Regions from separate parts of the Kurthia sp. YJT4 genome, predicted to be linked through region 2. Evidence: riboswitches for the same ligand, from Rfam matches in the RefSeq annotation. Region 2 holds a riboswitch; the other holds the start of a gene.
The links. A riboswitch is a leader RNA that binds a small molecule or an ion and turns the genes downstream of it on or off. The one in region 2 is predicted to bind thiamine pyrophosphate.
Positions count from the first base shown of each region.

Region 1: it holds a riboswitch for thiamine pyrophosphate, as region 2 does, so the genes downstream of both, tenA (thiaminase II) here and thiM (hydroxyethylthiazole kinase) in region 2, are expected to answer to the same signal.

Region 1 is NZ_CP126689.1:1,234,406-1,237,837, forward strand. Features, by position in the region: gene QN089_RS05970 (2-isopropylmalate synthase) at 15-1,589, shown strand; TPP riboswitch at 1,657-1,760, shown strand; gene tenA (thiaminase II) at 1,860-2,558, shown strand; gene QN089_RS05980 (sensor domain-containing diguanylate cyclase) at 2,665-3,432, shown strand, end outside.
Region 2 is NZ_CP126689.1:1,589,343-1,592,774, reverse strand. Features, by position in the region: gene thiD (bifunctional hydroxymethylpyrimidine kinase/phosphomethylpyrimidine kinase) at 1-312, opposite strand, end outside; gene thiM (hydroxyethylthiazole kinase) at 312-1,067, opposite strand; TPP riboswitch at 1,211-1,308, opposite strand; gene QN089_RS07790 (hypothetical protein) at 1,408-1,866, shown strand; gene QN089_RS07785 (PadR family transcriptional regulator) at 1,912-2,448, opposite strand; gene QN089_RS07780 (sensor histidine kinase) at 2,595-3,432, shown strand, end outside.

The DNA of each region.
Region 1 (3,432 bases), 350 kb from region 2:
AAGAGGGAAAAATTATGTCGAAAAAAATCTGGCTATTTGATACAACATTACGTGATGGAGAACAAGTTCCGGGAGCGAAATTGAACTTATATGAAAAATTAGAAGTGGCACATCAATTAAAAAAATTACAAGTAGATATCATCGAAGCAGGGTTCCCCGCTTCATCAGAAGGTGACTTCAATGCAGTAAAGCAAATCGCACAAAAAGTTGGTAACACAGACGATATTATGATCACAGCTTTAGCGCGTGCAGTGAAAGCGGATATTGATTCAGTTTACAATGCTGTAAAATACGCAGAAAATCCAATGATTCACATGGTACTTGGTACATCGGATATTCACGTAGAGAAAAAATTCTCAAAATCAAAAGATCAAATTCTACAAATTGGTGTAGATGCAGTAAAATACGCAAAAACACTTTTACCACAAGTACAATATTCAACAGAAGATGCATCGCGTTCTGATTTTGAATATCTATGGAAAACAATTGAAGCGGTCATGAAAGCTGGCGCAACGATGATTAATGTACCAGATACAGTTGGATATGCAGTACCAGAAGAATTCGGTGAAATGATTGGTAAATTAAATGACCGTATGAAAAACTTAGATGATTCTGTATTACTAAGTGTTCACTGTCATAACGACTTAGGTATGGCGACAGCGAATACACTTGCGGCAATTAAAAATGGTGCGGATAAAGTAGAGTGTACAATTAATGGAATCGGTGAGCGTGCGGGTAACGCAGCACTTGAAGAAGTCGTGATGGCACTATCAACACGTTCAAATTATTTCAATGCACATACCCGAGTCAACAAGAAAGAGATTATGAACACATCGCGCATCGTTTCGAGCTTAATGGGACTTGATGTACAAGTAAATAAAGCAATCACAGGCGACAATGCCTTTGCGCATTCATCTGGTATTCACCAAGATGGTCTATTAAAATCACGTGATGCTTATGAAATCGTGAGCCCAACAGAGGTTGGTTTAGACGATATGGAATTAGTATTAACAGCTCGTTCTGGTCGTCATGCGGTGAAAAATGCACTTGAAAACTTAGCGTTAGGCAACTTAACACCAGATCAATTTGAAGAGGTTTTTGCGGATTTCTTAAAGTTGGCTGATACGAAAAAAGAAGTGTATAACCACGACCTATTCATTTTAGTAGAAAATTATTTCAAACGTACAAATGAAGATGCAAAAGTTGCGCTTCATAGTGATGCTTTCTACCACTTAGAAGACATTCAAGTGATTTCGAATCAAATCTTCCCGTCTGCAAGTGTGAAGGTACGTCGCGGTGAGGAAGTACTGAAAGCAGCGACAGTTGGCTCAGGTTCAATTGATGCATTGTATTCAGCGCTACAAGAAGTAACAGCATTCGAAGTAAAGCTACTTGAATACAAAATTTCAAGTGTGACACGCGGTAAAGAAGCTATCGGTAAAGTGAAGTTACAAGTTGAATATGAAGGCGAAACATATATTGCAAAAGCTTCTGATACAGATGTCATTAAAGCGAGTGCACTTGCTTATATTAATGCGATTAATACGATTGTTGTCGATCAGTTCATCTCGATTCCAGAACCTGTTTAAAAAATCGCTTGACTTTCCAATTGTTGTCATAGATGATAGGTGTGTACTAACAATTAAATACACAAACAATCACTACTAGGGGTGCCATATAAAATTGGCTGAGAGAGCAGTAGCTTAACCCTCTAACTTGATACAGTTCGCACTGTCGTAAGGAAGAAGTGACATTTTTAGCATATTATTTGCAGGTCATTCTCCGTCTTTTACGATTTTCGTAATGCGGTGAGTGGCCTTTTTGTTTCCTTCGTGTTTGTGAAAAGGGAGAGAAAAAAGATGAAGTTTTCAGAGCAATTAATTGAGGAAATTCGACCGATTTGGCGTGCAAATCACGCACATCCATTCGTACAAGGAATTGGTCACGGAACATTAGAACCAGAGAAATTCCGTCACTACATGATTCAAGATTATTTATATTTAATTCAATATGCAAAAGTATTTGCGATTGGGATTCAAAAAGCACGCGATTTAGATGTTATGACACGCTTGTCAGCTTCAGTCCATCATACGTTATCAATTGAGATGGCCTTACATCGTAAATATGCAGAGCGTTTTGGGATTTCAGAGCAAGAGATGCGTGAAGCAAAAGAAGCGCCGACAACGATAGCTTATACTCGTTATATGTTATCAGAAGCGCAGAATGGCTCACTTGCGCATGTGATCGCAGCTATCTTACCATGTGCTTGGAGCTATTTAGAGATTGGACGTGAACTCGCACAAATTCCTGGAGCTGTCGATCATCCACTTTACGGTGACTGGGTGCGTATGTATAGTGAACCGACATTTGAACATAGCGCACAAGATATGATTGATTTGATGGATGAGTTAGCAGCTGATTTAACAGGTGATGAACTGGCACATGTTAAAGAAATTTTCTTACAAACAACTCGCTTTGAATATTTGTTCTGGGAGATGGGGAACACAATTTCTCACTGGCCTCAGGAACTTCAAGCTGACAAAATCAGTTCTATATAATAGAATGAACACCCACTGAAATTTATTCGGTGGGTGTTTTTTTATGAATAAGTAGTAATTTTATAAGAAAAAGGGAATAACTAACGGATGTAAAGGAGGGGCGTAAATGAAAAAATGGTTTGTATCACTTTTATCATTCTGTATACTTTTTATGACGTACGCTCCGATGAGTTTTGCTACCACAATGACAACACATGATTTTCGTCATTCAAATTACGATACTTTTTATGAAAATTTAAATGGAAACTGGAACTTTATACGTGGTGAATTGTTTGATCCACAAGATATGAAAGAAGAAATTAAGCTTGGAAACAGCGATATTGTCAAAGTACCTTATATGCTAAATCAGCGTTTAAATATTGACTCTGATCGTGCGACTTATAGTACAACGATTAAAGTTCCTGAATCTTTTGTTGGCCGCTATTTAAAATTTTATATACCTTTTCAATATAGTAGCTATAATTTATATGTAAATAATGTACTTATCAAAGAGAATGGAAGCCTCCTAAAAAGTAATAAGACAGCTGTACAACAAATGAAACCACAAATACCTAGTTTTCGCGTAGATCAAACGACGTTGCAAATTACGTTTCAAATGATTAGTTTTGAGAATGTAAGTGGTGGTTTGAGGAAAAGTATATCTATCGGTAATGAACAAATTATCGTGAAAAAGCAACAGCAACATGAGTTTTGGCAAGTCTTTTTAATTGGCTGTATTACATTAACTGCATGTATTTCATTACTTTTTTATGCATTTAGAAGAAAGCAAAAGGAATTTTTAGCTTATGGCATGTTTTGTGCAGCAACAAGTCTATGGGGTTTTTTCACGGACTATTATTTATATACAGCCTTTTTAAACCAACTAGATTGGAGC
Region 2 (3,432 bases):
AGGGTCAACAATAATAGGTGCTTGTACATTCTCTAGTTGTTTTGAAACAGCTTCAATAATAGATGCTGAAAAAAGCATCCCCGTTTTTAGTGCATTCACATTAAAATCGCTTTGAATCGACTGTAATTGTTCCACAATGAAATCTTCGGGTAACGCATAAACAGCTTGTACGCCATACGTATTTTGTGCAGTAACAGCTGTTAAAACAGATGTACCGAATGTTTTCAATTCTTGAAATGTTTTTAAATCAGCTTGAATACCGGCACCGCCACCTGAATCAGATCCGGCAATCGTCAGTGTAATCGGTAACATTATTTAATCCCTCCAAAACTCATTTGTTGTAGTTGGTTTAGGATGTGCATTTGAAAATCGCCAATACCATTGCTGTGATGATGTGCAGTTTCTGCGACTTGTTTATAGTCTTTGTGAATTGTGATAACACTTTGTAGTGCGTCTGTATGTGATGCGATTGAAGCAGCTGTTAGGGCAGATAATAAGCAACCAGCTCCTGTAATTTGTTCCATCCATGCATGTCCGCCGTTTATTATGTGAACCGTCGTGCCATCTGTGATTAAATCTTCTACACCACTTACAGCAACAATCGTTTTGTAGCGTGTTGCGACTTGTTTAGCTGCTTCTTCAATTTCAAAAGACACCTCACCTGCATCGACACCACGAGAGGTGACTTTAATTTCCGCAAGAGCCGCTAACTCACCAGCATTACAGCGAATGGCTGTAAATTGCACATGTTGTAATAGTTGTTCGACTGTTTGTTTACGATATTTAGAAGCACCGATGCCTACAGGATCTAAAACGACTGGAATCCCTTTTTTATTTGCAGCTTGTCCAGCTAATATCATCGCATCGACTGTGCGTGTATTTAACGTACCGATATTAATTAATAATCCATTTGCGATTTGAACAATATCATGCATTTCTTGTATTTCATCCGCCATGATGGGCGATGCACCTACTGCTAAAAGTCCATTTGCAGTAAAGTTTGTTACGACATAATTCGTAATACAGTGAACAATTGGTTTCGTTGAATGAATTGATTGGATACTCATTTTTAGTTACCTCCATTGATGAATGAAAAGCAAATTCATGAAGCTTCTCATACTCAGTTTCACTAAATTAGAGGACGGGTTTCTGCTTTTTCACTATAAAAATAAAAAAGCTGCTCAACGAATTAATCGTAGAACAGCATTACATGCGAAAAACAGCTGCTCCCTACGCCAGTATTAACTGACAGGTTCAAAGGGTCAGGTTTTACCTTCTCAACTCCTAAGAGTCCCCCCGCAAATCTAGTATGGTTAGAGCATACCATATTTAGACCATTTTGCAAGGTTCCGCTTTAGTAAAAATAGGTTGTCTTGTATAATGAGAACAAGTATGGAGGGAAATTGTGTGAAAAATCTATCGTGGTATATTTCTTTAGGGATTAGTTTTTTAGGTTTCATGGTCATCAATTATTATTTTACGTTGGACCCTACTGAAAAAGTTGGAAACTTAAACCCTGCTTTCTTTTTAATTGTTTTATTAGTGCCTTTCCTGTGTGTCAGTCTGTTTATTACGTGGAGCGTTGGCGTATCTTTTTTTGAAACAGCAACAAAAGGAAAGCTAGCATCAGCAATTCTTATTATTGTCGTGATTTTTATTTTAGCAGGCGGTACAGAATATCAATATGTAACAAGTCAAATTGAAGTTTTTGGCGGAACATGGAATGATTCGAAATCGATTATTTACGGTCGTTCACCGTTTAATAGTTATACAAATGATTGGTATTTTAATGAATCTGTCTTTTTAATCATTCATACAATTGCTTTTTCGTTAGGAAGTTTATTCCGGAGTAAAGTGACAGATTAAATAACAAAAAGACTTGGGCTCAGTGCCTAAGTCTTTTTTGTATGCTTAAATATGTTCTGCAATTGCGTCACGAATATCTTGTAGCCATTTTAAGTTTTCGTTAAATTGTCGATCTGCATGTCGGATAATTAATTGAATATGATCAACATCTTTTACAGAAGGATGTGAACCAGCTTCAATAATCGAATCGATTCGCTTACTCTCACGCTCGATTGCCTGATCTAATAGACCAATTACACGTTTTAAATCAACATACTTTAAAAATAAAATAGGAATATAGAGACTTTGTACATCTGCTAAATTAATCGAGTCGAATGTTTTATAAATGAGTTCTACCATATACGCACGTCCAGCATCTGTAATGGCATAAACGGATTTTTCAGGACGATTTTCTGTATGAATGACTTCGATTTTTTTAATATATCCTTTTTTTTCTAACGAGTCGAAATGATAATAAAGTTTTCCATCACTTAATTTAAAACTTGGATCAATATCAACAATATTTGTGAAGAGCTTTTTGATAAAGTAGGGATGGTAATTATTTTCAGATAAAATCCCTAAAATAAAAAGTTGAATTAACATCACTTGATGCCTCCAATAAATGAAATTTACGTCGTCATTCTAATAGTACACGATATTGTAAAAGGAAACTACAGAAAACAAGATGTTTCTAGCTTGAAACAGTATTTTGTTATATGATAGACAGAGAATTAAGGAGTTGAACGCGTGTGTCAAAATGGTATTCTATTATACCGAAACATCCCATTCAAAGTATTTTAGCATGGGTATTTATTTGCTTTATTCCATTTTATTCAGTATTTAAAAATCAAGATCATACGACGCAAAGTATTGCAGCAGCCATTCTGATTACATATCTTATTTGTGTGTATTTAGATTTCAAACTGCCAAGTGGTTTGACGTATATGTGGCTATCATTTGAGATGATTATAAATGCCGTTATGTCCGTTTTATATGGCTATTTTTATTTCTCTATTTTTACGTCATTTTTAATTGGACGTATTCGTAGTAAAGTCGGCTTTTATATTATGTATGGCTTACACATTGCGGCAACAGTTGGTGCGATTATTGGTGGCTTTTTCATTGAAACGGCTATTTATATTCAGCAAATTCCATTCATGGTTGTCATCGTGTTCGGTACGATTTTAGCACCATTCTATTTATTCAGCCGTACACAGAGTGACCACTTAGAAAATAAGTTGAAATCAGCAGAGAATCGTATTTCTGAATTAAGTGTTGTAGAAGAAAGACAACGAATTGCACGTGACTTACATGATACACTTGGACAGAAATTATCAATGATTGGTCTTAAACTCGATTTAGCGATTCGTTTAGTTGATAAAAATCAAGAACAAGCGAAAAATGAGCTATCGGATATTCGTAAAACAGCAAGTATGGCATTAAAAGAAGTGCGTGAAATGGTGTCCGATATGAAAAAAATAAAAATTGAAGATGAATTATTGCATGTCCAACAGATTTTAGAAATTGCTAATATCGATTTAAAAGTTAAAGGGCAATTAAAACTTGAAGAAGTACCACTCATTTTAG